2 regions of the Kitasatospora sp. NPDC058184 genome follow, and region 2 is predicted to be linked to the other one. Evidence: predicted binding sites of a transcription regulator. Region 2 holds the regulator's gene; the other holds the start of a gene.

Region 1 (14,313 bases), on a different contig from region 2:
GCGGCTCGACCGTGCAGCTCCGCGTCCGGGATGTGGACAGCCGGACGACGATGCTGCGACTGCCGGTGGACAACCGGACCACCGCGCTGCGGCTGCCCGAGGAGCTGGTGAAGGCTGCCGGCAAGGGGAGTTCCGAAGGTGGGGGCGAGGAGAAGGAGTCCTCGTCGGACACCGCGGAGGTGACGGAGCCCGCCGGGCGTCCGGTCGCCGCCGACCCGCGTCTCGCCATGCGGACAGGTGCCGCGGTGGCGGGGAAGGCCGGGGAGAAGGAGGCCGAGCCGTCGGGGGAGACCAGCTCCGAGGGCGGCTCCGAGCCTGCCGCCGCACCGGTGGAGAAGGCGGCGGAGAAGCTCGACGAAGCGGCCGACGAAGCTGCCGACAAGGCCGACGAAGCCGCCACGGCGGAGCCGGTCGAGAAGGCCGAGAAGGCCGCGAAGACCGAGAAGGCCGAGAAGGCCGCGAAGACCGAGAAGAGCGAGAAGGCAGGGAAGGCCGAGGAGACCCCGGGGGAGACCGGCGACACCGGTGACGACGACGGCGCTCCCGCCATCGGCTCCGTGACCCTCGCGCTGACCAAGCCCGCTCAGCCCGGCCAGTCGGGTCAGCGGCCGGGGCAGGCCGAGAAGTTGGAGAAGCCCGCGCCGCTGCGCGCCTCCGCGGCCGCCGCCGTCCCCGGGACCGGCACCGTGCCGGAGCCGAAGCCCGAGCCCAGGCCCGAGCCCAAGCCGCTTCCCGAGCCCGAGCCGACCCCCGGTCCGGCGCCGCTGCCGAAGCCGACCCCCGAGCCCGCCCCCGTACCGGCCCCGAAGCCGCTGCCGGAGCCCGACCCGCGGCCGGTGCCGCCGGTCCCGCCGCTGCCCAAGCCCGAGCCGCTGCCCGCCCCGGAGCCGCTGCCGTCGCCGGAGAACACCGCCGAGGCGATGGAGGTCCTGGCCTCCCTCAACGCCCGCCCGGTCTCGCCGCTGCGGCGCGCCCTCAAGCGGGTGACCATCTGGACCGTCTTCCTCGCCGTGGTGCTCGGCGCGCTCGCGGTGGCCCAGCTGCTGCGTCCGCTGCCGGACCCCAAGCTGAAGATGACCGCCGCGGGCAGCTACAGCTTCTCCGGCGACGTGCTCGACCTCGCCTGGCCGGCCAAGGGCCAGTCCGCCGCCGAGGTGGTCGGCGTCGGCAGCCTCGGCAGCTCGGGCCAGGAGACGCCGTCCTCGATCGCCAGCGTCACCAAGGTGATGAACGCCTACCTGATCCTCCAGAAGTTCCCCCTGAAGAAGGGGGAGAGCGGTCCGAAGATCACCGTCGACAAGCAGGCCGCGCAGGAGTCCGGCAACGTCGACGAGTCCCGGGTGACCCTCACCGAGGGCCAGGTCATCACCGAGTACCAGGCGCTGGAACTGCTGATGCTGCCCTCGGCCAACAACGTGGCCCGGCTGCTCGCCCGCTTCCACTCCGGCTCCGAGGACGCGTTCGTCAAGCTGATGAACGACACCGCGACCAAGTTCGGCATGACCAACACCATCTACGCCGACCCGGCGGGTTTCAGCGCGGACACCAAGTCCACCGCCAAGGACCAGCTGAAGCTGGCCGAGCAGGTCATGCAGGACGAGATCTTCCGGCAGATCGTCTCCACCCCGGAGACCAACTTCAACAACGTGAAGATCTCCAACACCAACAACCTGATCAACCCGAAGACCGGCGTCATCGGCGTCAAGACCGGTTCCAGCACCCCGGCCGGCGGCTGCCTGATGTGGGCCGCCTACAAGGAGATCGGCGGCGTGCAGCGGCTGATCCTCGGCGTCACGCTGGGCCAGCAGGCCACCTCGCCCAACCCGGGCGACGGCATCCTGCCGACCGTGCTGAAGGTCAGCGGCAAGCAGATCCAGGCCGCGCAGAACGGCGTGACCGGCCAGACCGTGGTGAAGAAGGGCGACGTCGTCGGCTCGGTGGACGACGGGATCGGCGGCAAGGTCGCGGTCGTCGCGACCAAGGACCTGGTGGTGGCGGGCTTCCCCGGCATCTCCGGCACGGTCACCCTGGACACCTCGAAGATCGGCCACCGCGCGCTGGCCGGCACGGAGGTCGGCACGCTGCGGGTGGGCGCGGGCGAGGACAAGGCGGAGGTCCCGGTGGCCCTCCAGGCCGACCTGAACCCGCCGTCCATCCAGTCCCGGCTGCTGCGCACGCTGTGAGGCGCTGAGCGGCCGAGGCGCCGAACGCGGGACGGAAGAAGGGGAGCCGGTCCACACCGGCTCCCCTTCTTCCGTTCCTTCCGCCCCCTACACGTCCCGGTCGAGCAGCGCGAGCGTGAGGCCGCCGAGCGGCGTCACCCGGTCCGGGTCGCCGTACTGGGTGCGGAGCACCTGCGCCTGGTCGGTCGGCATCGCGCCCAGCGGGTCCTCGGTGTCGCCGAGGACCAGCAGCCATATCCGGGACACCCCGCCCAGGCAGTCCGCCGGCTGCGGGCAGGGCGTCGGGGAGAGGTCCTCGGCGTCGTCGGCGCTCTGCGCGACGAAGACCGGGAAGGGGACGACGTCCCGGGGCAGGTAGTAGCTGACGCCCGGCCAGGCCATCGCCCAGGCCTGGTCGCCCAGCGGGGCCGCCATCCCGTCCCCGGTGCGGTAGCCGGCCGCTATCTCCCGGGCCGCCGCCTTGAACGGCTCCTCCGAGCCGTTGTGCGAGTCCGCGTACCGGATCTCGGGCTGCTTCGGCAGCGCGACCACGGCCGGCGCCGCGAGCAGCCCGACCGTCAGCAGCCCGGCCACCGCGACGGCCCCCCGGGGCGCCCGGCCGCGCCGTCGGGCCAGGGCCGCCACCGCGCCGTACACCGCCCCGGCGCCGCCGCCGGCCAGCACCGCCCAGGCGGGCACCGTGAACAGCAGGTACCGCCCGAGGAAGTACGAGGTGTCGGTCAGCCGGGACACCAGCCAGACGCCCACCACCGGCAGCTCCGCGAGCAGGAGCGCCTGCCAGGCCTGGATCCGCCGGCCGGGCAGTGCCAGTGCCAGCAGCGCCAGCGGGACGAAGGCGTAGAAGACGAGGTCCGAGCCGAAGAGGCGCTCGCCGAAGTAGGCGAGGCCGCGCAGGGAGGGGGTCGGTATCCAGCCCAGCTGCCGGTCCGACTGCCGGCTGCCCAGGAGCACCACCGGCAGCACCGGCAGCGCCGCCACGGCGACCGCCAGCGGGTACTGCCACAGCAGCCGCCGGTCGACCGCCGGACGGGTGCGCCACAGGTGCAGCGCCAGGAGCCCCAGCTGCCCGGCGACGGTGCTGAAGGAGACGAGGTGCCCGGCGCCGGCCAGCGCCATGGCCACGCAGTACGGCGCCCAGCGCCGCCAGGTCGGCCGCTCCAGGGCCCGCAGCAGGAAGTACGAGGCCGCCGCGATCGCGCAGGTCACCAGCGCGTAGGAGCGCGCCTCCTGGGCGTACCGGGAGATCTCCGGGGGCACCGCGAGCAGCAGCCCGGCGCCGACCGCCGCCACCTTGCTGCCGAACAGCCGTCGGGCGGTGAGCGCCACCAGCGCCGCCGCCCCGGCCATCGCCAGCACGGAGGGTATTCGCAGGGAGAGCGTCGAGTCGCCGAACACCGCCGTCCAGCCGTGCATCAGCAGGTAGTACGCGCCGTTGCTGGCGTCCACGTGCTGGAGCAGTCGCAGCAGGTCGCCCAGCGAGCGGGTGGAGACCGTCCAGGTCGCCATCTCGTCCCGCCACAGGTCCGGCGTTCCCAGCCGGTACCCGCCCACCGCCAGCATGACCAGCGCGGGCCACACCCACACCTGCCCCAACAGCCGGCCCACCGGGCGCACAGCAGGTCTCATCGAGTCCTTCGTCTCCTTCACGCGACGCGCCGGGGCGGATCCCGCCCTGCCCGGCAGGCTACTTGACCCGCCCTGACACGCCGTCGGCCACCCGCACCCCCTCCGCCGCCGTGCGGCGCCTCCCGCGGATCCCGCCCGGTCCGCGCCGCCGCGGCCCGATCCGACAAGATCCACAGGACGCACCCCGAGCCCCAGCCCCGATCCGGTACGCTGTGAACGGCCCGGCAGCACGCGGGCCCCGCCTCAGTAGCTCAGGGGATAGAGCACGGCTCTCCTAAAGCCGGTGTCGCAGGTTCGAATCCTGCCTGGGGCACAACGAAAACGCAGGTCACAGGCCCTCCGCCCATGTCGGGCGGGGGGCCTGTGCCATTTCCGGCGGTGCCCGACCGGTCGGGGGTCGTCGGCGTTCCCGGGGCTGACGGTGTCAGGGGCGGCGTACCTCTCCGGGAGGAGGAGGGGGCGGGAGACCGTCCGCCCACGGATTGATCATGAAGCAGACCTCGTGCCGATGGCCCGCGGCCGCTCCGCTCCTAGGCTCGTCGAGACCCCTGCCGGAGCACCGTACCGGCCAGGGTGGACGAGCCGGGGAACCATGACGACGTACCGATACACCGTGGCCGAACTGCGCGGCCAACTGCGCCAACTGCTCCTGAGCGGCGCCGCGATCGCGCTCGGGGTGGCCTTCCTGATCGCCTCCGTCAGCGGCAGCGGGGCACTGGTGGACTCCTTCAGCCAGACCGCGGCCGCCGAGGTCGGGCCCGGTGACATCCAGGTGACCGGGAAGACCGCGGCCGGCGGGCTGGACGCGGCGGCGACGGAGCGGGTGCGGCAGACCGCCGGGGTGGCTGCGGTGGCGCCGAGGCTGACCGGCAAGGGCGGCGTGCTGGCCGCCGACGGGCGGCCGCTCGACCGCACCGCCGCGGTCAGCGCCGTCGCCGAGGACCCGGCGCTGCGCTGGCAGCTGCTCAAGGACGGCCGCTGGCCCGCCGGACCCGGCGAGGTGCTGCTCGACACCGGGACGGCGCACCGGCTGGACGCCGCCGTGGGCGCCGAGGTGCACCTGGCCCGGGCCGACGGCACCACCGCCACCGCCCGGCTGGTGGGCACCCTGGACGAGCGGGGCGCCCCGAGCCTCGCCGGGGTCCCGATCATCGGCGTCCCGGCGGACGCGGTCGCCGGCTACGCGGCCGGCGCCGTCACCGACCGGCTCGACGTCCGGGTCGCGCCCGGCGTTTCCCGGACCGGGACCGTCGAAGCCCTGCGCGCCGCCCTCGGCGCCGACGTCCAGGTGCACAGCCACGAGGCCTCGGTCAACGAGGCGACCCGGCAGAGCAGCACCCTGTACGGCATGGTGCTGATCGCCTCGCTCTCCTTCGTCCTGATCGCCCTCGCGGTGGCGCGGATGGTGGTCGGCAACACCTTCACCGTGGTGCTCGCCCAGCGGACCCGCCAGCTCGCCCTGCTGCGCTGCGTGGGCGCCGACCGGCAGCAGCTGCGCCGGCTGATCCGCCGCCAGGGGCTGCTGCTCGGGGTGGGCGCCTCGGCGACGGGCGTGCTGCTGGGCGTCGCCCTCGGCGCGGCCGGCACCGCCGTGGTCGGCGGGCTCGACCTCGGCCCGGTGCACCTGTCACTGCTGCCCTCCCCGCTGACCTGCCTGCTGGCCGGGCTGTTCGGCGTGCTGCTGACCCTGCTGGCCGTCCGCGGCCCGGCGAAGGCCGCCGCGGCCGTGCCGCCGATCGCCGCGCTCGGCGGCACCCCCGCGCCGGCCGACGGGGCCGCCCGGGTGCGGGCCGCGGTGTGGACCACCGGACTGCTGGTCGCGGGCACCGCGCTGCTGGTGGCCGGGGCGGTGGCCCCGCCGCCGCTGTCGCTGCTCGCCGTCACCGTCGGCGCCATCGCCAACTTCTTCGGGGTGCTGCGGCTCTCCCACCGGGTGCTGCCCGCCGTCGTCGCCGTGCTCGGCCGGCCCGCCCGGAGGCTCGGCGGTACGGCCGGGCGGCTCGCCACCCAGCAGCTGCGGCTCAACCCGGGCCGCACCGGGGCCACCGGCTCGGCGCTGCTGCTCGGCGTCACCGTGATGGTCGGCGCGGTCACCGCGCTGGACATCACCTCCCAGTCGCTGGTGCCCGTGGTGTCCGCGCGCCAGCCGGGGGTCTTCTCGGCGGCCGCCACCGGCGGCGGCGCCCTGCCCGCCGGGGCGCTCGGCGCGCTCGGCGCCGAGCACGGACTGACCGTGACCCCGGTCCGGTCCGCCACCGTCGACCTCGACGGCCGGCCCACCGTGGTCGCCGCCGTCGACGCCACCCGGCTCAACTCCTCGACGGACGACGTGGACCGGGCCCGCGCGCTCACCGAGGGCGGCGCGCTGAGCGGGCTCGGCGACACCGGGGTGCGCCGGGTCGGCGGCGTCGAGCTGCGGCTCCAACCCGGCCGCAGCAGCCTGCCGTTCACCCTGCAGAGCGGCGCCACCCTGCTGGTGGCGCCCGCGACCCTGGACCGCCTCGCCCCCGGCGCGCCCGTCACCACGGCCTGGATCAGCCCGGCCGCCGGCGAGGACCGGCCGACCGCCCGCCGCGCCCTGGACCACGCCCTCGCCGACCACCCGCAGGTGACCGTCGCCGACACGGCCGCCCAGGCGGACACCCTGCGCTCCCTGCTGGACCGGCTGAAGACCATCAGCATGGCCCTGCTGTCCTTCTCCGTCGCCATCGCCGGCCTCGGCGTCGCCGCCACCCTGATGCTCAGCATCAGCGAACGCTCCCGCGAGATCGGCATGCTGCGCGCGATCGGGATGTCCCGCGAACAGCTCCGCCGGATGCTCACCCTGGAGGCGCTGCTGCTCTCCCTGGCCGGCGCCCTGGTCGGGACGGGCCTGGGGGCCGCCTACGGCTGGGCGGCCGCCCGTTCGATCACCTCGACGGTGGGGACGGTCGGCACCCCGCCGGTCCTGCCGGTGCTGGCCGCCCTGGGCCTGACCGTCCTGGTCGGCCTGGCCGCCGCGGTGCTCCCGGCCCGCCGGGTCGGGCGGATGAGCGCGGTGGCGGCGATGCGGGCCTCCTGACCGGGCCGGCAGCCGGGTGCCCGGCAACCGGCTCCCGGCTCTCGGGTGGCCGGCCCGGCGGGGTGCTCAGGCCAGGGTGAAGCGGGTCCGGGGCGCGGGCGGCCGGTCGGCGGCGAGGGCGAGGTCGGCGAGGAGGGTCTCGGTCTCGCGGGTGGTGCGCAGGACGTCCGGGTCGAGGTCGACGACGACGAGTTCGCGCCGGTCCTCGCCCGCCTCGGCGATCAGCCGGCCGTCCGGGCCCCAGACCGCGCTGCCGCCGCAGGTGTGCCACTCGCCGGTGCGGCCGATGTGGTTGGCGAGCACCGTGTAGAGGGTGTTGTCGAGCGCGCGGGCCGGGAACCAGGTGCGGGACTCGTGGTGGCCGTGGCCCATGCTGAACAGCGCGCCGACCAGGTAGGCGTGGCAGCCGTCGAGCGCTGCGGCGCGGGCGTGCTCGGGGAAGCCGGAGTCGTAGCAGACGCCGAGGCCGAGCCGCCAGCCGTCCAGTTCCACGGTGCAGCCGGCCGTTCCGGGGCGGAAGTGCTCGCGTTCGCTCTTGAACAGGTGCTGCTTGTCGTAGCGGGTGACGAAGCCGCCGTCCGGCCCGAGGACGAGGGCGGAGATGCGCAGGTCGTCGCCGTCCCGTACGGCGGCGCCGACGATCGCGGCGGTGCCGGTCTCGCGGCAGGCCTCGGCGATCGGCGCGAGCCGCGGATCGCCGGGCTGGACCGCGTACCTGACGGGGTCGGCGCTGATCAGCTCGGGCTCGTAGCCGGAGAGGAACTTCTCCGCGAACAGCACCAGCCGGGCGCCGGCCCGGGCGGCCTCGCGGATCAGTCCGGCGGCCTGGGCGGCGTTGGCCGGTATGTCACCGGCCACGGCCTGGGCCTGGACGGTGGCGATCCGCAGCGGGCGCCCGGGGTAACCGTCCGGTGCGGTGGGGGCGTTGGGAGCCGTGGGAGCGGTGGGGGCAGGGGTGTCGGACATGGCCGCCAACCTAGCGCGACGGCTCTCGGCCGGCGTCGGAGTAACGGGGCGGCGGGGGCGGGGCAGCGGGGTGACGGCGCCTCAGCGCACGGCCTCGTCCGGCCGGTCGACGGGGTCGGACGGGTCCACCGGTTCGCCCGGGGCGCCGTCCCGCGCGCCGTGCGGTCCGTCCTCGTCCAGCGGGGCGGCGGTGCCCGAGGGGTGCCCGGCCGACACGAGGACCCGCTGCACCCGGGGCCTGGTACGCCAGTTGACCCGCCGTACGTCCTGGGCCAGCGCGCCGGGGCGCCACACCTGGATCACGGCGGTCACGGTGCCCAGCACGATCCCGGCGGCCAGCCAGCCGGCCAGCACGTCGCTGGGCCAGTGCACGCCGAGCGCGACCCGGGTCCAGCCGATGGTCAGCACCGTCGCCGCGGCCACCAGGCAGGCGGCGGTCCGGCCGCGCCGGCGGACCCGGTACCAGAGCAGGCCGACCAGGACGGCGCAGGTGATCGCCGAGGCCATGGCGTGCCCGGAGGGGAAGGACGGCCCGCCGGCGTGCGAGACCGGATCGGTGAAGGAGGGGCGGGCGCGGTCGAAGGACAGCTTCAGCGCCCACAGGACGCCCCAGCCGACGAGGGCCTGGGCGGCCACCCAGCCGGCCAGCACCCGGGCGCCGATCAACCAGAGCCACCCGGCGGCGATTCCGAGAAGCGTACGCATCGTGACGGTGCCGCCGATGTCGGAGAGCGTCTGCACCGAGGCGGTCCAGATCCGGTGCTCCCGGGCGTAGGTGTGCAGTTCGCCGATCCACTCCTGGTCGAAGCGGGCGAGCGGGCGCCATTGGCCGGTGACCAGGGCCGCCAGCAGGCCGAACAGCGCGGCACAGCCCAGCGCGAGCGCGGCGTCCCGAAGGAGACTGCGATTACGCGCAGTGAGGATGGTCGTGCTGTTGGTCAGGTGCATGGCTGACACCTTCCCAGTGTCCCGTGCCGAGCAAGGGCCGGAGTGATAGCGATTCGGCATCGTTTGTGCGGAGGACCTGCGTGCGCCGGGGTGTGGGCCGGGACGGACGGCGGGGTGCGCGGGGAACGTCGGCGGCCGTTCGCGGGTTCAAGGGGTGGGCGGTGGTCGCGTGAGGGTCGAGTGAAGAAAACACTCCCGGAGCGGTCACCCGATGACACGGGAAGTGCCCGACCGGTCACCCAGTGTCCAGAAGCGGGGTGAAAACCGGCAGGATACTGCATCGCCGGGAAGAATCTGAGTGACTTGGGAATGTTGTCCGGAATCTGTTCGTTGGATCGTTACGTGTGAGGCCCCGAGGGGCCCGCATTTCTTGCCCTCACGAGGCAGGCAGGCAGACCTCGGCAACACCAGCAAAGGGAGCAAGCATGGCCACCCGTGCCGTCGTTCGCGACAGGGCCGACCGGAGTCGCGCGGCCCGCCCGACCAACCTCGAGGCCGACCGCGACCTGGTCGGCATGTACCTCGACGAGATCGCCAGGACACCCCTGCTCGATGCCGCCGAGGAGGTCGAGCTCTCGCTGCGGATCGAGGCCGGCGTGTACGCCCAGCACATGCTGGACGAGGGCGAACTCCCCGACGGCGTCACGCGCGAGGAGCTGGAGGCGATAGCCGCCGACGCCGAGCGCGCCAAGGACGTCTTCATCCGCTCCAACCTCCGGCTCGTGGTCGCCGTCGCCCGTCGCTACCCGCGCAGCGGCCTGCCGCTGCTGGACCTCATCCAGGAGGGCAACGCGGGCCTGGTGCGCGCCGTCGAGAAGTTCGACTACGCCAAGGGCTTCAAGTTCTCCACGTACGCGACGTGGTGGATCCGGCAGGCGATCACCCGGTCCATCGCCGACCAGTCCCGCACCATCCGGCTGCCCGTGCACCTGGTGGAGGAGCTCGGGCGGATCCGACGGGTGCAGCGGGAGAAGTCCAAGGAGCTGGGCCGCGAGGCGGAGCCGGCCGAGATCGCGGCCGAGCTGGACACCACCGAGGCCCGGATCAAGGACGTGCTGGACTGGGCGCGCGATCCGGTCAGCCTCAACATGTCGGTCGACGACGAGGGCGAGACCCAGTTCGGCGACCTCGTCGAGGACACCGGGGCCACGTCCCCCGAGGACGCCGTGATGGTCATGCTCCGCAGGGAGGAACTGGACGGCCTGATCGGGCGGTTGGACGACCGCACCGCTTCGATCATCCGCTCCCGCTACGGGATGGAGGACGGCCGCGAGCGCACCCTCACCGAGGTGGGCAAGCAGCACGGCCTCACCCGCGAGCGGATCCGCCAGATCGAGAAGCACGCGCTGGCCGAGCTGAAGAAGATCGCGGACCACGCGGGCTTCGAAGCCGCCTGAGAGGCCGCCGGGAAAGCCGCCTGAGGAAGCCGCCTGAGAGGCCGCCGGGGAAGCCTCCCGGCAGGCTGCCTGGACCCGCCCTCATCGGGCCCTGGTGCGGAGCGCCCCGCACCGGGGCCCGAGGCGTGCCACGGGGCTCTTAGGCTGGAGGAAAGGGACGAGCGGACGGAGTGGACGGCGTGAGCGAGCAGGGGCAGGAAAAGGACCGGGAGCAGGGCGGGGAGCAGGAGCAGGAGCTCCGGAAGGCCGCGGCCGTGAAGGCCCGGCTGGTCTTCCGGGACCCGTTGGACCAGCAGTCCGGGGACGACACCGACGCAGGCTGGGGCGGCCGCCCCGGGGCGGGGGAGAGCGGTGGACGGGGGCTGGACTGGTACCTGAGCCAGCGCCCGCCGCACCACGGGGACTGAGGAACGGGGACCGGGGCCGAACGGCGCCCGCCGGTCAGCGCAGCGGTGCGACCAGCGCGTCGCGGATCTCGGTCAGCAGTTGGACCTCCTTGGCCTCGGCCTCCGCCGCCTCCTCGGCGAGGCTCTTGCGGTGGGCCGCCAACCTGTTCATGGGCACGATCAGGGCGAAGTAGACGACCGCCGCGGTGATCAGGAACTGGAGCACGGCGCTGAGCACCGATCCCCACAGGATGAGGATCCCGGACGTGACCTCACCGGTCGGGCTCACCTCGCAGGGCCCCTTGAGGCAGGAACTGTAGGACGCGAGGTCCTTGGTCCCGAAGACGCCGACGATCGGATTGATCACGCCTTTGACGAAGGCGTTGACGATGTTGGTGAAAGCCGCGCCGATGACCACGGCGACGGCGAGTTCGACGACATTTCCACGCAGCAGGAATTCCTTGAAGCCTTTCATGCCGCCTCGAACGACGAAGTCGCCTCCCGGTTACGGGTGATCTTCCGCAGCCCCGGACTGACAACCCGTCCGGCCCAGTGCGCCTCCCTGGGGCGGTGGCAGCCCGGCCCGCGCGGGCCCCAGTGCCAGCGCCGACGCCACCGCGAGCAGCACCAGGACGGGCACTGCGGCCCGCCGCCGCACCGCACTGCGCCAGCGGTGCCACCCGCCGCACCCGCGCCGGATCGGCGGGAAGCTCGGCAGCTCCTGCCGGGGCGGCACGGCGGGTGCGGGCAGTGGCAGCGGCAGGGGGAGGGAGAAGCTCGCGGTCGTCATCGACGCACCTCCGAGGTGTCGGCGGGCCGGCCCCTCGCGGACCGACCGGATGCCCACACGATGGGCGTTTCCGGCGAACTCGGAAAGCCCTTTCCCCAGGCCTGTGGACAACTCGCCCCTGTGGACAACTTCGTTCACTCGCCGGAGTGAGGTCGACCCCTCCGGGGTGACAGGGCGCCCGGGCGGGCATGCGAAAAGGCCCGCCGCCCCGCGTGGAAGCGGGGTCGACGGGCCTTTCCCTGGTCTACGGGCCGTCCGGGCCGATGGTGCCCGGCGCCGGGATCAGCTCGCGGCCGGAGCCGGGCTGGACGAGGTCGAGGAGCCGGAGCCCGACGACGTCGACGAGGAGGACGTGGACGCGGTGGACGACGTCGAGGGGGTCGACGACGACCCGGCGCCCACCGAGCTGCTGGAGGACGAACGGCTGTCGGTCCGGTAGAAGCCGGAGCCCTTGAACACGACGCCCACGGCCGAGAAGACCTTGCGGAGCCGTCCCTGGCAGTCGGGGCACGTGGTCAGCGCCTCGTCGGTGAACTTCTGCACCGCCTCCAGGCCGTTGCCGCACTCGGTGCACTGGTACTGGTACGTGGGCACTTGTCTTCCTCCTGGCACTCTCGCCTGATGAGTGCTAACGATGGTCAATGATGCGGCATTCCGCGGGATCAGTCCAGCGACCCCGGTGTGAGATCGGCCCCGGAGCACCCGTCGGCCGCCGTCGGCCCGGTTCCCGGACGACACCCGCGCAGCCTCCGGCCGCCGTCGGCTCGGCCCCGGGCGGCCGGAGGCCCGGCCCCCGGCCGCCGCCCCGCTCAGCCCTCGGCGACACCCGCCAGCTGCATCGGACGCCCGCCTTCCGCGGTCCCCGCAGCGGCGGTCTCCTCGCCCCGCGGCGCCACCAGCAGGTGCCGCAGCGAGGCCAGCACGACCAGTCCGAGCCCGGCCCCGACCACCGGCACCAGGAACCCGGTGGAGGGCCCGTGCCCGTCGATCAGCCGGCCGGCCGCCATCGAGCCGACCGCCAGTCCCAGCCCGATGGCGCCGGTCAGCCAGGTGAAGGCCTCGGTCTTGGCCCCGTCCGCGACCAGCGTCTCGACCAGGGTGTAGCCGCTGATCAGGGTCGGCGCGATGGCCAGTCCGCAGACCAGCCCGGCGACGGTCAGCGCGACCAGGTTGGGCATCGCCCACAGCACCGAGCAGCCCAGCACCAGCAGCGCGTAGCTGAACAGCATCCGCTGCTGCACCGGCCGCCGCCAGGCGATCACGCCGTACAGCACGCCGGCCAGCATGGAGCCGCCGGCGAAGATCCCGTACACGGTGCCGCCGGCGTCGTGCTGCCCGACCGAGTCGGCGAAGGCGTTCACCGAGACCTGCATGCCGCCGAACACCGCGCCGACCCCGAGGAAGGTCCCGGCCAGCAGCCGGACGCCGGGGGAGGCGAGCGCCGAGGCGCGCCTGGTGCCGGGCTGCGGCACGATCCGGGCCGGGGCGGTGCCCCGCTGGGCGGCGAAGGCCAGGCCGCCGACGAGGGTCAGCGCGGCCTCGGCGACCAGGGCGGTGGCCGGGTTGGCGAGGGCGGCGATGCCGGAGGCCAGGATCGGGCCGATCACGAAGGTGAACTCGTCCGTCACGGACTCGAAGGCGAAGGCGGTGCTCACCCGGGCCGCGGAGGCGTCGGAGGCGCCGTCGGCGGTGAACCTGGCGACCCAGCGGGCCCGGACCATCGCGCCGACCTGCGGCACGCTCGCACCGGCCGGCACGGCGGCCAGGAACAGGCTCCAGGCGGGCGCGTGGCCGAGCGCGAGGGCGACCAGCACGCCGACCGAGACGGCGTGCACCAGGACGGTCGGGACGAGCACCGAGGCCTGGCCGTAGCGGTCGGCGAGCCGCCCGGTCTGCGGCCCGATCAGGGCCTGGGCGACGGCGGCGACCGCGGTGACCGTACCGGCGGTGCCGTACGAGCCGTGGGTCTGCGTGACGAGCAGCAGGATGCCCATGCTGAGCATCGCGTACGGCAGTCGCGCGACGAGGGCGGGGGACAGGAACGTCCAGGCCCCGGGCGTGCGCAGCAGCTCGCCGTACCCGACGCGGGCGGGGGCGGGAGCTGCGGGGGTGGCCGCGGGGTGCGCGGCGGTGTCGACCGTTCGGCGCGCCGTCACGGTCGGTCCTTCCTGCTGCCTGGTAGCGCGGCAGGGCATGGTGTGGCCCCGACGGCGCCGAGAGTCGTCCTCTCGCGCGTCGACCGGGGTAGATACCGGGTCGGTCCGGCGTGGTGGCCGGGGGCCGGACCGCGGCCGCCGAGCGGTCGCGCCAACTCTGCGTCAGGCAGATGCTGGGGTGGTCTAGCGGTGGTTATACGGCGTGGTCGAACCAGCATACAGTTACGCGCGTAGACACCGCCAGCCCACCCCGGCCCGCAGGCCCGTCCGGGCCCCCGGGCCAAGGCGGACCGAGGAGAGCCGGGGCGGGCCCGGCGCCCGTCACCGCCCGTTCAGCCACCCCGCGAGCTTGCCGCCCTTGTCCACGGCCCGCAGCCGCCGCTCGGCGGCCTCGCCGACCTCGTCCGTGGTGACCACCAGCAGTTCGTCGCCGGCCCGCAGCACCGTCGCCTTGTCCGGCACGAAGGAGTTCCCCTCGCGCACGACCAGGGTGACCGCGGCCCCCTTGGGCAGCCGCAGTTCGCTGATCTCCACGCCGGACATCTTCGAGGTGGGGGAGAGCGCGACCGACAGCAGGTGTCCGTGCAGCTTCTCCAGCGGGGCGGACTCGATGCCCAGGTCCTGGCCCATGTCGCCCTCGTCGATCCGCAGCCGCTTGGCCACCCAGGGCAGGGTCGGCCCCTGGAGCAGGGTGAAGACGACGACCAGGATGAAGACGATGTTGAAGACGTCCTCGGCCCGGTGCGCGCCGGACACCACCGGGATGGTGGCCAGCACGATGGGCACCGCCCCGCGCAGCC
Region 2 (14,313 bases):
GCGCACGAAGCGGTCGACGTGGGCGGCCCTGGCGGCCTCGACGACCTGGTCGCGGGTGGCCGACTCGGCGCCGTAGGCGATGTTGTCGGCGATGCTGCCGCCGAACAGCCAGGTGTCCTGGAGCACCATGCCGATGCCGGAGCGCAGTTCCTCGCGGGACATCGCGGCGATGTCCACGCCGTCGAGGGTGATCCGTCCGGAGCTGACCTCGTAGAACCGCATCAGCAGGTTGACCAGGGTGGTCTTGCCGGCGCCGGTGGGGCCGACGATGGCGACGGTCTGGCCGGGCTCGACCTTGAGCGAGAGGTCGTCGATGAGCGGCTTCTCGGGGTCGTAGCGGAAGGTCACGTCCTGGAAGGCGACCCGGCCGCGCACCACGTCGGGCCGTTCCGGCATGGCCGGTTCGGCGCTCTGCTCGGGGGCGTCCAGCAGCTCGAAGACGCGCTCGGCGGAGGCGACGCCGGACTGCACCAGGTTGGCCATGCTGGCGACCTGGGTGAGCGGCTGGCTGAACTGCCGCGAGTACTGGATGAACGCCTGGACGTCACCGATGGACAGCGCGCCGCTGGCGACCCGCAGACCGCCGACGACGGCGACCAGCACGTACTGGAGGTTGCCGATCAGCATCATCGCGGGCTGGATGATGCCGGAGATGAACTGGGCCTTGAAGCTGGCGTGGTAGAGCGCCTCGTTGTGCTCCCGGAAGGTCTCCGCGGACTCGTGCTGGCGCCCGAACACCTTGACCAGGGTGTGGCCGGTGTACATCTCCTCGATGTGGGCGTTCAGTTGGCCGGTGGACTTCCACTGCTGGACGAACTGCGGCTGGGCCCGCTTGCCGACCCTGGTGGCGACGACGACCGAGACGGGCACCGAGACCAGGGCGATCACGGCGAGCAGCGGGGAGATCCAGAACATCATCGCGAGCACGCCGACCACGGTGAGCAGCGAGTTGACGACCTGTCCCATGGTCTGCTGCATGGACTGGCCGATGTTGTCGATGTCGTTGGTGACCCGGCTGAGCACCTCGCCGCGCGGCTGCTTGTCGAAGTAGCTGAGCGGCAGCCGGGCGAGCTTGGCCTCGACGTCCTGGCGCAGCCGGTAGCTCGCGGCCTGGATGGCCCGGGTGGCGAGCCGGCCCTGGAAGATGCCGAAGACGGCGGAGGCGAGGTAGATGCCGAGCACCCAGAGCAGGACGGTGCCGATGGCGCCGAAGTCCATGCCCTGGCCGGGGGTGAAGTGGACGGAGGAGAGCAGGTCGGCGACGCCGCCCTCGCCGTGGGCGCGCAGCCCGTCGATGACCTGGTCCTTGGACATCCCGGTCTGGAAGCGGGCGCCGACGACACCGGCGAAGATCAGGTCGGTGGCGTCGCCGAGGATCTTGGGGCCGATGACGGCGCAGCCGATGCCGAGCACGCCGAGGACCAGGACGCCGATCAGGGTGTTGCGTTCGGGGCGCAGCAGGCCGAGGACGCGCTTGCCGGAGCCCTTGAAGTCCATGGACTTCTCGGTGCCCTGGCCGCCCATGAAGCGGCCGGGGCCGGCCGGGCCGCGGCGGGCGGCGGCGGCCTGGGAGTCGCTGGGCAGTTCGGCGTCCTTGGCGGCGTCCTTCGGGGCGCCGTTCGCCGGGGCGCCGTCCACCGGGGTGTCCTCGGGAGCGGTGCCTCTCGGGGCGGGCCCCTTGGTCAGGTCGGGCTTGTTGCCGGGCGTGGTCACGCCGCCTCCTGCTCGGTGAGCTGGGAGAGCACGATCTCCCGGTACGTCGGGTTGTCGGCCATCAGCTCGTGGTGGGTTCCACTGCCGACGACGGCGCCCTCGTCGAGGACGATGATCCGGTCGGCGTCGCGGATGGTGGACACCCGCTGGGCGACGATCAGGACGGTGGCGTCGGAGGTCTCGCGGGCGAGGGCCTTGCGGAGCCGGGCGTCGGTGGCGTAGTCGAGCGCGGAGAAGGAGTCGTCGAAGAGGTAGACGGAGGGCCGGCGGACCAGGGTCCGGGCGATGGCCAGGCGTTGGCGCTGGCCGCCGGAGACGTTGCCGCCGCCCTGGGCGATGGGGGCGTCCAGGCCTTCGGGCAGCTTCTCGACGAACTCCTTGGCCTGGGCGATCTCCAGGGCGTGCCAGAGCTCCTCGTCGGTGGCGTCGGGCCGGCCGTAGCGGAGGTTGCTGGCGACGGTGCCGGAGAAGAGGTAGGGCTTCTGCGGGACGATGCCGACGCTCTCGGCGATCGCGGCGGGGGCGAGTTCGCGGACGTCGACGCCGTCGAGCAGGACCCGGCCGGAGGTGACGTCGAAGAGCCGGGGGACGAGGCCGAGCAGGGTGGACTTGCCGCTGCCGGTGGAGCCGATGATGGCGGTGGTCTGGCCGGGGCCGGCGGTGAGGTCGATGCCGCGCAGCACCGAGGCCTCGGCGCCGGGGTAGCGGAAGTCGACGCCGCGCAGTTCCAGGGTGCCGCGGTGCGGGACCTCGGTGACCGGGGTGGCGGGCGGGACGACGCTGCTGTCGGTGCCGAGGACCTCCTGGATGCGCTCGGCGCAGACCTCGGCGCGCGGCACCATCATGAACATGAAGGTGGCCATCATGACGCTCATCAGGATCTGCATCAGGTAGGAGAGGAACGCGGTGAGCGCGCCGATCTGCATGGCGCCGCTGTCGATGCGGTGGGCGCCGAACCAGAGCACGGCGACGCTGGAGACGTTCACCACCAGCATGACGGCGGGGAACATGATGGACATCAGCCGGCCGACCTGGCGGGAGACCTGGGTGAGGTCCTCGTTGGCGTCGGCGAAGCGGGCCTGCTCCTGGTCGTCCTTGACGAAGGCGCGGATGACCCGGATGCCGGTGATCTGCTCGCGCAGGACCCGGTTCACGGTGTCGATCCGTACCTGCATGCTGCGGAACCTGGGGCGCAGCGCGCGGACCAGCAGGACCACGACGACGCCGAGCACGGGGATGACGGCGAGCAGCAGGCCGGACAGCGGGACGTCCTGGTTGAGCGCCATGATGATGCCGCCGACGCACATGATCGGCGCGGCGACCATGAGCGTGAAGCTCATCAGGGCGAGCATCTGGACCTGCTGGACGTCGTTGGTGGTGCGGGTGATCAGCGAGGGGGCGCCGAACTGGCCGACCTCGCGGGCGGAGAAGCTCTGCACCCGGTCGAAGACGGCGGCGCGGACGTCCCGGCCGAAGGCCATCGCGGTGCGGGCGCCGTAGTAGACCGCGCCGATGGAGCAGAGGGCCTGGAGGACGGTGACCGCGATCATCACCCCGCCGACGCGCAGGATGTAGCCGGTGTCGCCCTTGACCACGCCGTCGTCGATGATGTCGGCGTTGAGCGTCGGCAGGTAGAGCGCCGCGAGGGTGGACACCAGCTGGAGCAGCACCAGCAGGGTGATCGGTCGGGAGTACGGGCGCAGGTACGCCCTCAGCAGTCTGATCAGCACTAGCACACTCTTGTCGTCGCCGGTCGGGTTCGCACCCCAATTCTCGGTGTTCTGTAGCGTCGTACAGGTCATTCGGCGTCCGGGAGCCGGAGGTTTGCCGGGCCTTTGCCGAACGGCGGGGTGCGGCACCGGTCGCGCGGGGCCGTGCCGTCGGGCGCCGCCCCCTTACGGAATGACCGGTTTCCCCCTAGGCTGCTGATTGCCCCTTTGTTACTGACCGGTACCGCTCAGGTGAACCGGGGGCCCGGCGACCGCCCCCACGGACGCCGCGACAATCCCTCAGACGGCCACCCGCCACCGGAGGTCCTCGTTGAGTTCCGCGCAGTCCCTGATCGACTCCGGCAGGCCCGACCTCGTCGCCGGGCGCCCCGCCTCCGTCGCCCACCTGTTCCTGGAGCGGGTCGCCCTGACCCCGAACGCCGAGGCCTACCGCTACCCCTCGCCGGTGGACGAGCAGGCCGCCGACGGCGCGCCCGGCGCCGAGCAGTGGCGCTCGCTCACCTGGGCGCAGACCGCGGTCCGGGTCAAGGCGGTGGCCGCAGGCCTGATGGCGCTCGGCATCCGGCCCGAGGACCGGGTGGCCCTGGCCTCCTCGACCCGCCTGGAGTGGATCGTCGCCGACCTCGGCGCCATGTGCGCGGGCGCCGCGATCACCACCGTCTACCCCAGCACCAACGCGGACGAGACCGCGTTCATCCTCTCCGACTCCGGCTCCCGGGCGCTGTTCGCCGAGAACGAGGCCCAACTGGCCAAGGCCGTCGGGCAGCTCGACCAGCTGCCCGAACTGCGCACCGTGATCCTCTTCGACGCGCCCGCCGAGGCCCCCGAGACCGGCGGCCTGGACCTGCTCACCCTCGCCGAGCTGGAGGAGCGCGGCACCCGGTACCTGGCGGAGCACCCGGACGCGGTGGAGAAGGGCGTCGACGGGCTCGGCAAGGAGCAGCTGGCCACCCTCATCTACACCTCCGGCACCACCGGCCGCCCCAAGGGCGTGCGCCTGGTGCACGACTGCTGGGCGTACGAGGGCCGGGCGCAGGAGGCCAGCGGCCTGCTGGGCCCCGACGACGTGCAGTTCATGTGGCTGCCGCTGTCCCACGTGTTCGGCAAGACGCTGATCTCCGGGCAGATCGCCACCGGGCACGTGATGGCGGTGGACGGCCGGGTGGACCGGATCATCCACAACCTGCCGGCGATCCGGCCGACCATCATGGCCTCCGCGCCGCGCATCTTCGAGAAGGTCTACAACGGCATCGCGGGCCGGGCCCGGGCCGAGGGCGGCGCCAAGTACAAGATCTTCCTGTGGGCGGCCAAGGTCGCCCGCGAGCACGCCCGGGCGGTCCAGCAGAGCCGCATCGCCACCGGCACCGAGAGCGCCCCGCTCGGCCTGCGGGTGCAGCACGCGCTGGCCGACAAGCTGGTGTACGCGAAGATCCGGGCGGCCTTCGGCGGCCGGCTGCGCGGCGCGGTCTCCGGCAGCGCCGCGCTCGCCCCGGAGATCGGCTACTTCTTCATCGGCGCCGGGGTGCCGATCCTGGAGGGCTACGGCCTGAGCGAGACCAGCGCCGGCTCCTGCGTCAACCGGGCCGAGGACGTGCGGATCGGCACCGTGGGCCGCCCGCTGCCCGGCACCGAGGTGCGGATCGCCGAGGACGGCGAGATCCTGCTGCGCGGCCCCGGCGTCATGCGCGGCTACCACAACCTGCCGGAGAAGACCGCCGAGGTGCTGGAGCCGGACGGCTGGTTCCACACCGAGGACATCGGCGAGCTCAGCCCGGACGGCTTCCTGCGGATCACCGACCGCAAGAAGGACCTGTTCAAGACCTCCGGCGGCAAGTACGTGGCGCCCAGCGAGGTCGAGGGCAAGTTCAAGGCGGTCTGCCCGTTCGTCAGCAACATCCTGGTGATCGGCAACGGCCGCAACTACTGCACCGCGCTGATCGGCCTGGACGAGGCCGTCCTGCTGCCGTGGGCCGCCGAGCACGGCCTGGCCGGGAAGTCCTACGCCGAGCTGGCCGTCGAGCCGGCCGTCCACGAGCTGATCGAGGGCTTCGTCAAGCGGGTCAACGGCGACCTCCAGCGCTGGCAGACGATCAAGAAGTTCCACCTGCTGCCGCGCGACCTCGACATCGAGCACGGCGAGCTCACCCCGAGCCTGAAGATCAAGCGCCCGGTGGTCGAGCGGACCTACGCCGACGCGGTCACCGCCATGTACGCGGGCGCCAACGAGGCCTGACCGGCCCCGCCCCCGTACGGCCCGCCGGGTTCGGTCGGGCCGTACGGGACAATGGGCTCATGCCCTCCGCACTCCCCGACGGCGATCCGGTGCCGTCCGACGGTTCCCTGCCCGCACACGCCCTCGACGGGCTGGGCGACCGGCCGTTCGGCTTCTACCTGCACGTGCCGTACTGCGCCAGCCGCTGCGGCTACTGCGACTTCAACACCTACACCGCCACCGAGCTGCGCTCCTCCGGGGCCGTCGCCTCCCAGGAGACCTACGCGGACAACGTGGTCGCCGAGATCCGCCACGCCCGGAAGGTGCTGGGCTCCGCCGACCTGCCGGTGCACACCGTCTTCCTCGGCGGCGGCACCCCGACCCTGCTGCCCGCCCGCGACCTGGTCAAGATGCTCTCCGCGATCCGCGAGGAGTTCGGGCTCGCCGACGGCGCCGAGATCACCACCGAGGCCAACCCGGAGTCCGTCGACCCGGCGTACCTGGCCGAACTGCGCGAGGGCGGCTACAACCGGCTCTCCTTCGGCATGCAGAGCGCCCGCCCGCACGTCCTGAAGCTGCTCGACCGCCACCACACCCCGGGCCGCCCCGAGGCCTGCGTGGCCGAGGCCCGCGCGGCCGGCTTCGAACACGTCAACCTCGACCTCATCTACGGCACCCCGGGCGAGTCCGACGACGACTGGCGGGCCTCCCTGGACGCCGCCATCGGCGCCGGGCCCGACCACGTCTCCGCGTACTCGCTGATCGTCGAGGAGGGCACCCGGCTCGCCGCCCGCGTCAAGCGCGGCGAACTGCCGATGATCGACGACGACGTGCACGCCGACCGCTACCTGATCGCCGAGGAGGCGCTCGCCGCCGCCGGCTACTCCTGGTACGAGGTCTCCAACTGGGCCACCACCCCCGAGGGCCGCTGCCGCCACAACGAGCTCTACTGGACCGGCGGCGACTGGTGGGGCGCCGGCCCCGGCGCCCACAGCCACGTCGGCGGCGTCCGCTGGTGGAACGCCAAGCACCCCGCCGCCTACGCCCAAGCCCTCGCCGAGCACCGCACCCCGGCCCTGGCCCGCGAGGTGCTGGCCGACGAGGACCGCCGCGTCGAACGCATCCTGCTGGAGCTCCGCCTGGTCGACGGCATCCCCCTCGACCTCCTCACCGACACCGGCCGCGAGGCCGCCGACCGCCACCTCGCCGACGGCCTCCTCGCCCCCGGCCCCTACGCCCGGGGCCGCGCCACCCTCACCCTCCAGGGCCGCCTCCTGGCCGACGCCGTCGTACGTGACCTGGTGGACTGACCGAGGGCTTACCGTGTGCGCACCTCTCCGAGCGGACCAGCCTCTTCGGCGAGGCCGTTCCTGTGGATCCGATGGGTGTGAGTCTGGTGACTGCCGACTTTCCCCGCCGTCACTCCGGCAGGGCCGTGAAGTCGATCAGTTCCTCGACCCGGCCCAGGAGTTCGGGCTCCAGGTCCTTGTAGGAGTCGACCTTCGAGAGGATGTGCTTCCAGGCCGCGGGGGTGTCCACCGGCCAGCCGAGGCGGCGGCAGGTGCCCTCCTTCCAGTCCTCGGCCCGAGGGACGGCGGGCCAGGCGGGGATGCCGACGGAGGAGGGCTTCACGGCCTGCCAGATGTCGATGTAGGGGTGGCCGACGACCAGCACCGAGTCGCCGGTGACCCGGGCGGCGATGCGGTGCTCCTTCGTGCCCGGGAGCAGGTGGTCGACCAGGACGCCGAGGCGGCGGCCGGGGCCGGGGGCGAAGTCGGCGACGATCGCGGGCAGGTCGTCGATGCCGCGCAGGTACTCGACGACCACGCCCTCGATCCGCAGGTCGTCGCCCCAGACCCGTTCGACCAGCTCCGCGTCGTGCCGGCCCTCGACGTAGATGCGGGACTCGCGGGCGACCCGGGCGCGGGCGCCGGGGACGGCGACGGAGCCGGAGGCGGTGCGGCCCGGGGTGCGGGCGGGGGCCGGGCCGGCCGGGCGGACCAGGGTGACGACCCGGCCCTCCAGCAGGAAGCCGCGCGGCACCAGGGGGAACACCCGGTGCTTGCCGAACCGGTCCTCCAGGGTGACGGTGAAGCCTTCGGCGGTCTTCTCGCAGCGCACCACGGCCCCGCAATAGCCGGTCGCCGCCTCCTCGACCACCAGGTCCCGCTCGGCGGGCACCTCCGGGGCGGGGGCCTGCTTCTTCCACGGCGGGGTCAGGTCGGGTCCGTACTGGCGGCTGCGCATACGGGTGATCATAGGGAGGGCGGACGGCGCGTCAGAGGCCCGGCGCGCCCCAGACCGGGAACCAGCGGCTCAGGTCCTTCTCCAGCCGCAGGTCGTTCCCCAGCATCGCGTTGACCTGCAGTTCCAGCGGACTGTCGCGCCGCTCCCCGCCGCCGGGCATCGGGGCGAAGGGGTAGAACGTCCCCCGCTTGTAGAGGTAGACGAGGGCCAGCGACCGCCCGTCCGGGTCGCGGAAGCCGACGAGCGAGCAGAGCAGCTGCGGCCCGAAGCCGTTCGCCTCCAGTTCGCTGTTGACCGCGTGCAGGTCGTTGACCAGTTCGGGCAGTTCCTCGGGGCGGTGCCGGGCGAGCAGCCAGGAATAGCCGTAGCCGTCCTTGGAGGCCTCCACGGGGACGCCGCCGCGCTCGGTGTCGGCGTCCAGCAGCGCCCGGACCTGCTGCTGGACCTGGACGAAGGCGGCGCCCTCGACGGCCGCGAAGCAGACCGAGCCGAGCCCGGTGGGGGTGAACCCGGCCCCGGCCTCCAGGGTGAGCGCGGCGGACGGCACGCCGAACAGCTGGTCGAGGTCGGGCTTGACGGGCTTGGTGCGGCCGAACAGGGCGTCCAGGATTCCCACGGCGGTCCTCTCGGGTCGAAAACTGAGACTCAGCGGCCGAGCTGCTCGGAGATCTTCGCCAGCTGCTCCAGCCGCTTCTCCAGGCTCGGGTGGGTGGAGAACAGCTGCGAGGCGGCCTCCCGGGCGCTCAGCGCGGGGGCGAAGTAGAAGGCGTTGTACGGCTGGGCCTGGCGCAGGTCCTTGCTGGGGATGGCCGCGATCTGCCCGGTCACCTTGGTGAGCGCCGAGGCGAGGGCGCTGGGATGCCCGGTGAGCTGGGCGGCGGCCCGGTCGGCGGCGAGTTCGCGGTAGCGGGACAGCAGCCGGGTGAGCAGGAAGCTGATCGCGTAGACGACGACCGACACCAGCGGGATGATCAGCGCCAGCACGGCCGCGTTCTGGTCGTTGTTGTTGCGCCCGCCGCCCATGAACCCGCCGTACATCGCGATCCGGGTCATCGCCCCGGCGAGGACGCCGAGGAAGCCGGCGATCGTCATCACCGCGACGTCCCGGTGGGCGACGTGCGACAGCTCGTGGGCGAGGACGCCCTCCAGTTCCTCGGGCTCCAGCCGGCGCAGCAGCCCGGTGGTCACGCAGACCACCGCGTTCTGCGGGTTGCGGCCGGTGGCGAAGGCGTTCGGCATGTCGTTGTCGGCGACCGCCACGCGGGGTTTGGGCATGTCGGCCAGGGCGCAGAGCCGGTCGATGGTGCCGTGCAGCTGGGGGAACTGCTCCGGGGACACCTGGCGGGCGCCCATCGCCCGTTCGGTGATCTTGTCGCTGAACCAGAACTGGGCCACGAACAGCCCGCCGGAGATCAGGACGATCAGTGGCCAGGCGCCGCGCAGCAGCGCGATCAGCAGGCCGGTGAAACCGACGTACAGCAGCCCGATCACGAACATCGTCGCGACCATGCGGCCGGTCAGGCCGCGGTCCGGCGCGAAACGGGTGTGCTGGCCCGAGCTCGACATCGCTTGCTCCTCCATTCGCCGTCGCTTTCGATGCTGCCACCCGGACGGCCTCTCGGCACCACCCCGGCGCCGGGAGGATCGAACCGCCGGGGCCCCGCGGGCCGTGAGCGGAACTGCGGGGAGGATCACCCCGGTCCGGCCGTTCCTGCCGTAGGACCCGGGCCTTACACTGGCAGGTACGGTTTTGGCACTCGCGTGTTCAGAGTGCCAGGGCAAGGGTCTTCGGAGCGGCCCGCAGCAGCAAGGGACACAGTCGGACAACGTGCGAAGACGGAGGTGCGTGCCCCATGGCCGGTGAGGTCCGCCAGCTGGACGAACGCAAGCTCGCCGTGCTCCGCGCGATCGTGCAGGACTACGTGGGCACCGAGGAGCCGGTCGGCTCCAAGGCCCTGGTGGAACGGCACAACCTCGGGGTCTCGCCGGCGACCGTCCGCAACGACATGGCGGCGCTGGAGGAGGAGGGCTACATCCACCAGCCGCACACCAGCGCCGGCCGCATCCCGACCGACAAGGGGTACCGCCTCTTCGTCGACAAGCTCGCCGAGATCAAGCCGATGAGCGCCCCCGAGCGCCGGGCCATCCGGCACTTCCTGGACGGCGCGGTCGACCTGGACGACGTGGTCGCGCGCACCGTGCGGCTGCTCGCCCAGCTGACCCGGCAGGTCGCGGTGGTGCAGTACCCCTCGCTGACGCGCTCCACCGTCCGGCACATCGAGCTGGTGGCGCTGGCCCCGGCCAAGGTGATGCTGGTGCTGATCACCAACACCGGCCGGGTCGAGCAGCGGATGGTCGACTGCCCGGGCCCGGTCGGCGAGACGGTGCTGGCGGACCTGCGGGCCCGGATCAACGCGAGGGCCGCCGGCCGGCGCCTCCCGGAGGTCCCGGGGCTGCTGGAGGAGCTGCCGGCGCAGTTCGAACCGGCCGAGCGGCCGACCGTCAGCACGGTCCTGGCGACCCTGTTCGAGACGCTCGCCGAGCAGAACGAGGAGCGGATCATGCTGGCCGGCACGGCCAACCTGACCCGCTTCGGGCACGACTTCCCGCTCAGCATCCAGCCGGTGCTGGAGGCCCTGGAGGAGCAGGTCGTCCTGCTCCGCCTCCTGGGTGAGACCGCGGACGCCGCGATGACGGTCCGGATCGGGCGGGAGAACACCTACGAGGGGCTGACTTCCACGTCCATCGTCTCGGTCGGCTACGGTTCGGGCGACGAGAGCGTGGCGAAACTGGGTGTGATCGGTCCGACCCGGATGGACTACCCGGGCACAATGGGGGCGGTGCGAGCGGTGGCGCGGTACGTGGGCCAGATCCTGGCCGAGTCCTAGCAAAGGCCGCCGTCGGAAATCCGACGGCGGTGACCAGTCGCAGCACTACTACAGGCGGAACAAGCGGAGCATTTGGTGGCCACGGACTACTACGCGGTACTCGGCGTCCGACGGGATGCGGGGCAGGACGAGATCAAGAAGGCGTTCCGGCGCCTGGCGCGCGAACTGCACCCGGACGTCAACCCGGACCCGAAGACGCAGGAGCGGTTCAAGGAGATCAACGCCGCTTACGAGGTGCTCTCCGATCCGCAGAAGCGCCAGGTCTACGACCTCGGCGGGGACCCGCTGTCCCCGGGCGGCGGCGCGGGCGGCTTCGGTGCCGGCGCGGCGGGCTTCGGCTTCTCCGACATCATGGACGCCTTCTTCGGCGCCGCGGCCGGCCAGCGCGGCCCGCGCTCGCGCACCCGCCGGGGCCAGGACGCCATGATCCGGCTGGAGATCACCCTGGAGGAGGCTGCTTTCGGCACCACCAAGGAGCTCCAGGTCGACACCGCCGTCACCTGCACCACGTGCAGCGGCGAGGGCGCGGCCCCCGGCACCTCGGCGCAGACCTGTGACATGTGCCGCGGCAAGGGCGAGGTCTCCCAGGTCACCCGGTCCTTCCTGGGCCAGGTCATGACCTCCCGCCCCTGCCCGCAGTGCCAGGGCTTCGGCACCGTCGTGCCGACCCCGTGCCCGGAGTGCGCCGGCGACGGCCGGGTGCGCGCCCGCCGCACGCTGACCGTCAAGATCCCGGCCGGTGTCGACAACGGCACCCGGATCCAGCTGGCCGGCGAGGGCGAGGTCGGCCCCGGCGGCGGCCCGGCCGGCGACCTGTACGTCGAGATCGCCGAGACCACCCACACGATCTTCCAGCGGCGCGGGGACGACCTGCACTGCACCGTCACCATCCCGATGACGGCGGCCGCGCTCGGCACCCAGGTGCCGCTGCAGACCCTGGACGGCCTGGAGGAGGTCGACATCCGGCCCGGCACCCAGTCCGGCCAGTCGATCCCGCTGCACGGCCGGGGCATCACCCACCTGCGCGGCGGCGGCCGTGGCGACCTGATAGTGCACGTCGAGGTGAAGACGCCCAGCAAGCTCGACCCCGAGCAGGAGGAGCTGCTGCGCCGCCTCGCGGTGCTGCGCGGCGAGGAGCGGCCGTCCGGCCAGTTCGCGCCGGGCCAGCAGGGCCTCTTCTCCCGGCTGAAGGACGCCTTCAACGGCCGGTAGCCGTCCGCGGAGGGGTGCCGGGGGGCAATGACCCCGGCACCCCTTTCGCGTGTCCGTCCCACTTCCGCACGAAAGAGGTTCCCCGTCATGACCGCGCCCGTCTTCGTCGTCGAGACCGAGCGGATCGCCGCCGCCGCGCCCGGGGCCGTGGTGCGCCTGGACGGCCCGGAGGGGCGGCACGCGGCCGCGGTGAAGCGGCTGGAGCCGGGCGAGGCGGTGACCCTGGCCGACGGGCAGGGGCTCGGCGTGGACGGCACGGTCGCCGAGGTGCTCGGCAAGGACGCGATCGACGTGCGGGTCGCCGCCGTGCGCCGCGAGCCGGAGCCCGCGCCGCGGATCGTCGTCGTCCAGGCGCTGCCCAAGGGCGACCGCGGCGAGCTGGCCGTGGAGACCATGACCGAGGTCGGCGTGGACGTGGTGATCCCGTGGGCCGCCTCGCGCTGCATCACCCAGTGGAAGGGCGAGCGCGGCGCCAAGGCGCTCGCCAAGTGGCGGGCCACCGCGCGGGAGGCGGGCAAGCAGTCCCGCCGGCTGCGCTTCCCCGAGGTCCGCGAGCCGATGACCACCCGGCAGCTGGCGCCCGTCCTGGCGGGGGCCGCGTTCGCCGCCGTGCTGCACGAGGAGGGCGCCGAACCGCTGGCGCACGCCGTGCTGCCGGAGGGCGGGGACATCGTCCTGGTGGTCGGCCCGGAGGGCGGGGTCTCCCCGGAGGAGCTGGCGGCCTTCGCCGGGGCGGGCGCCGGGCCGTACCGGCTGGGCCCCTCGGTGCTGCGCACCTCCACCGCCGGGGTGGCCGCCGGCGCGCTGCTGCTCGGGCGCACCGGCCGCTGGTCGTAGTACCCCGGGCGCACCCCCGGCAGGCCGTCGGCGCGCCCCTCGGCGCGCCCCCGTACACCCCGGCGGCGACCGCGGCACGGCCGCCCGCGGACGGTGCCGGGAGTCTGGGAAAAACGGCGCGGACGGTCCGTGTACCTGCCTAGGCTGGCCGGGTGACGGACTCCCAGAGCACCTCCCCGAACTCCTCGGCGGGCGCCTACCTTCGCCATCCCCACCTGCACGGCGACCTGCTCGCCTTCGTCGCCGAGGACGACCTCTGGCTCGCCCCGCTGGACGGCGGCCGGGCCTGGCGGCTGACGGCGGACCACCTGCCGGTCCACCACCCGAGGTTCTCCCCGGACGGGCGGCACCTCGCCTTCACCTCCACCCGGGACGGCGCCCCCGAGGTGCACGTGGTGCCGGTGGACGGCGGCCCCTCGCGCCGGCTCACCCACTGGGGCAGCCACCAGACCCGGGTGCTGGGCTGGACCGCCGACGGCCGTCCGATCGCCGCCACCGGGGCCGGCGAGGCCAGCTTGCGCCGCACCTGGGCGCACGCCGTGCCGCTGGACGGCGGCGAGCCGCAGCGGCTGCCGTACGGGCCGGTCGGCGGGCTCGCCTTCGAGCCGGGTGGTGACCGGGTGCTGCTGAGCAGTGTCAACGGCCGCGATCCGGCCTGGTGGAAGCGGTACCGGGGCGGGCGGGCCGGAAAGCTGTGGCTCGGCCGGGAGGAGTTCGCCCGGGTCCACGCGGAGCTGGACGGGCAGCTGGACTCCCCGCTGTGGGTCGGGGACCGGATCGCCTTCCTGTCCGACCACGAGGGCGTCGGCGAGCTGTGGTCCAGCCGCCCGGACGGCACCGACCTGCGCCGCCACAGCACCGACCCGGACGGCTTCTACGCCCGGGGCGCCGGCACCGACGGCACCCGGGTGGTCTTCCACCGGGCCGGGGACCTCTGGCTGCTGGACGACCTGGCGGGTGCCGAGCCGCGCCGGCTGGACGTCCGGCTGGCCGGCCCGCGGGCCGGGCGCCGCCCCCGCCCGGTGCCCGCCGCGCACTGGCTGGACTCCGTCGCCCCCGACCGCACCGGCCGGGGCAGCGCCGTGGTGGTGCGCGGCGGTGTGCACTGGCTGACCCACCGCGAGGGCCCGGCCCGGGTGCTGGACGAGACCCCGGGCGTGCGCGGGCGGCTGGCCCGGGTGGTGCCCGGCGAGGACGGCGCCCAGGGCGTGCTCTGGGTGTCCGACGCCGAGGGCGGGGACGCCCTGGAGTTCGCCCCCGACCTGCACGGTGCCGAGCGCCGCCGGCTGGCCGCGGGGCGGCTCGGCCGGGTCAACGCGCTGACGGTCTCCCCGGACGGCAAGCAGGCCGCGCTCGGCGCGCACGACGGCCGGGTGCTGCTGGTGACGCTCGCCGACGGCGCCGTGCACGAGCTGGACCGCAGCGCCGACGGCGAGCCCGGCACCCCGGCCTTCAGCCCGGACTCGGCCTGGCT

The links. The regulator HrcA, encoded in region 2, represses chaperone genes, less so after heat shock. The targets are predictions, from matches to a motif close to TTNGCACTCNGNNNNNCNGAGTGCNAA.
Region 1: the regulator HrcA is predicted to act here: its motif matches at 11,963-11,989, upstream of ACFVXH_RS34585 (FmdB family zinc ribbon protein).

The regions. Positions count from the first base shown of each region.
Region 1 is NZ_JBHVVE010000026.1:32,890-47,202, forward strand. Features, by position in the region: gene ACFVXH_RS34535 (hypothetical protein) at 1-2,183, shown strand, start outside; gene ACFVXH_RS34540 (glycosyltransferase family 39 protein) at 2,271-3,809, opposite strand; tRNA gene ACFVXH_RS34545 (tRNA-Arg) at 4,050-4,122, shown strand; gene ACFVXH_RS34550 (FtsX-like permease family protein) at 4,402-6,870, shown strand; gene ACFVXH_RS34555 (carbon-nitrogen hydrolase family protein) at 6,937-7,836, opposite strand; gene ACFVXH_RS34560 (phosphatase PAP2 family protein) at 7,918-8,784, opposite strand; gene ACFVXH_RS34565 (sigma-70 family RNA polymerase sigma factor) at 9,210-10,181, shown strand; gene ACFVXH_RS34570 (hypothetical protein) at 10,361-10,588, shown strand; gene mscL (large conductance mechanosensitive channel protein MscL) at 10,623-11,042, opposite strand; gene ACFVXH_RS34580 (hypothetical protein) at 11,073-11,357, opposite strand; gene ACFVXH_RS34585 (FmdB family zinc ribbon protein) at 11,640-11,951, opposite strand; gene ACFVXH_RS34590 (MFS transporter) at 12,167-13,513, opposite strand; gene ACFVXH_RS34595 (potassium/proton antiporter) at 13,835-14,313, opposite strand, start outside.
Region 2 is NZ_JBHVVE010000013.1:122,839-137,151, reverse strand. Features, by position in the region: gene ACFVXH_RS24280 (ABC transporter ATP-binding protein) at 1-1,524, opposite strand, end outside; gene ACFVXH_RS24275 (ABC transporter ATP-binding protein) at 1,710-3,443, opposite strand; gene ACFVXH_RS24270 (AMP-dependent synthetase/ligase) at 3,754-5,676, shown strand; gene hemW (radical SAM family heme chaperone HemW) at 5,736-6,965, shown strand; gene ACFVXH_RS24260 (DUF3097 domain-containing protein) at 7,075-7,902, opposite strand; gene ACFVXH_RS24255 (hypothetical protein) at 7,934-8,518, opposite strand; gene htpX (zinc metalloprotease HtpX) at 8,548-9,468, opposite strand; gene hrcA (heat-inducible transcriptional repressor HrcA) at 9,756-10,790, shown strand; gene dnaJ (molecular chaperone DnaJ) at 10,866-12,002, shown strand; gene ACFVXH_RS24235 (16S rRNA (uracil(1498)-N(3))-methyltransferase) at 12,090-12,839, shown strand; gene ACFVXH_RS24230 (PDZ domain-containing protein) at 12,992-14,313, shown strand, end outside.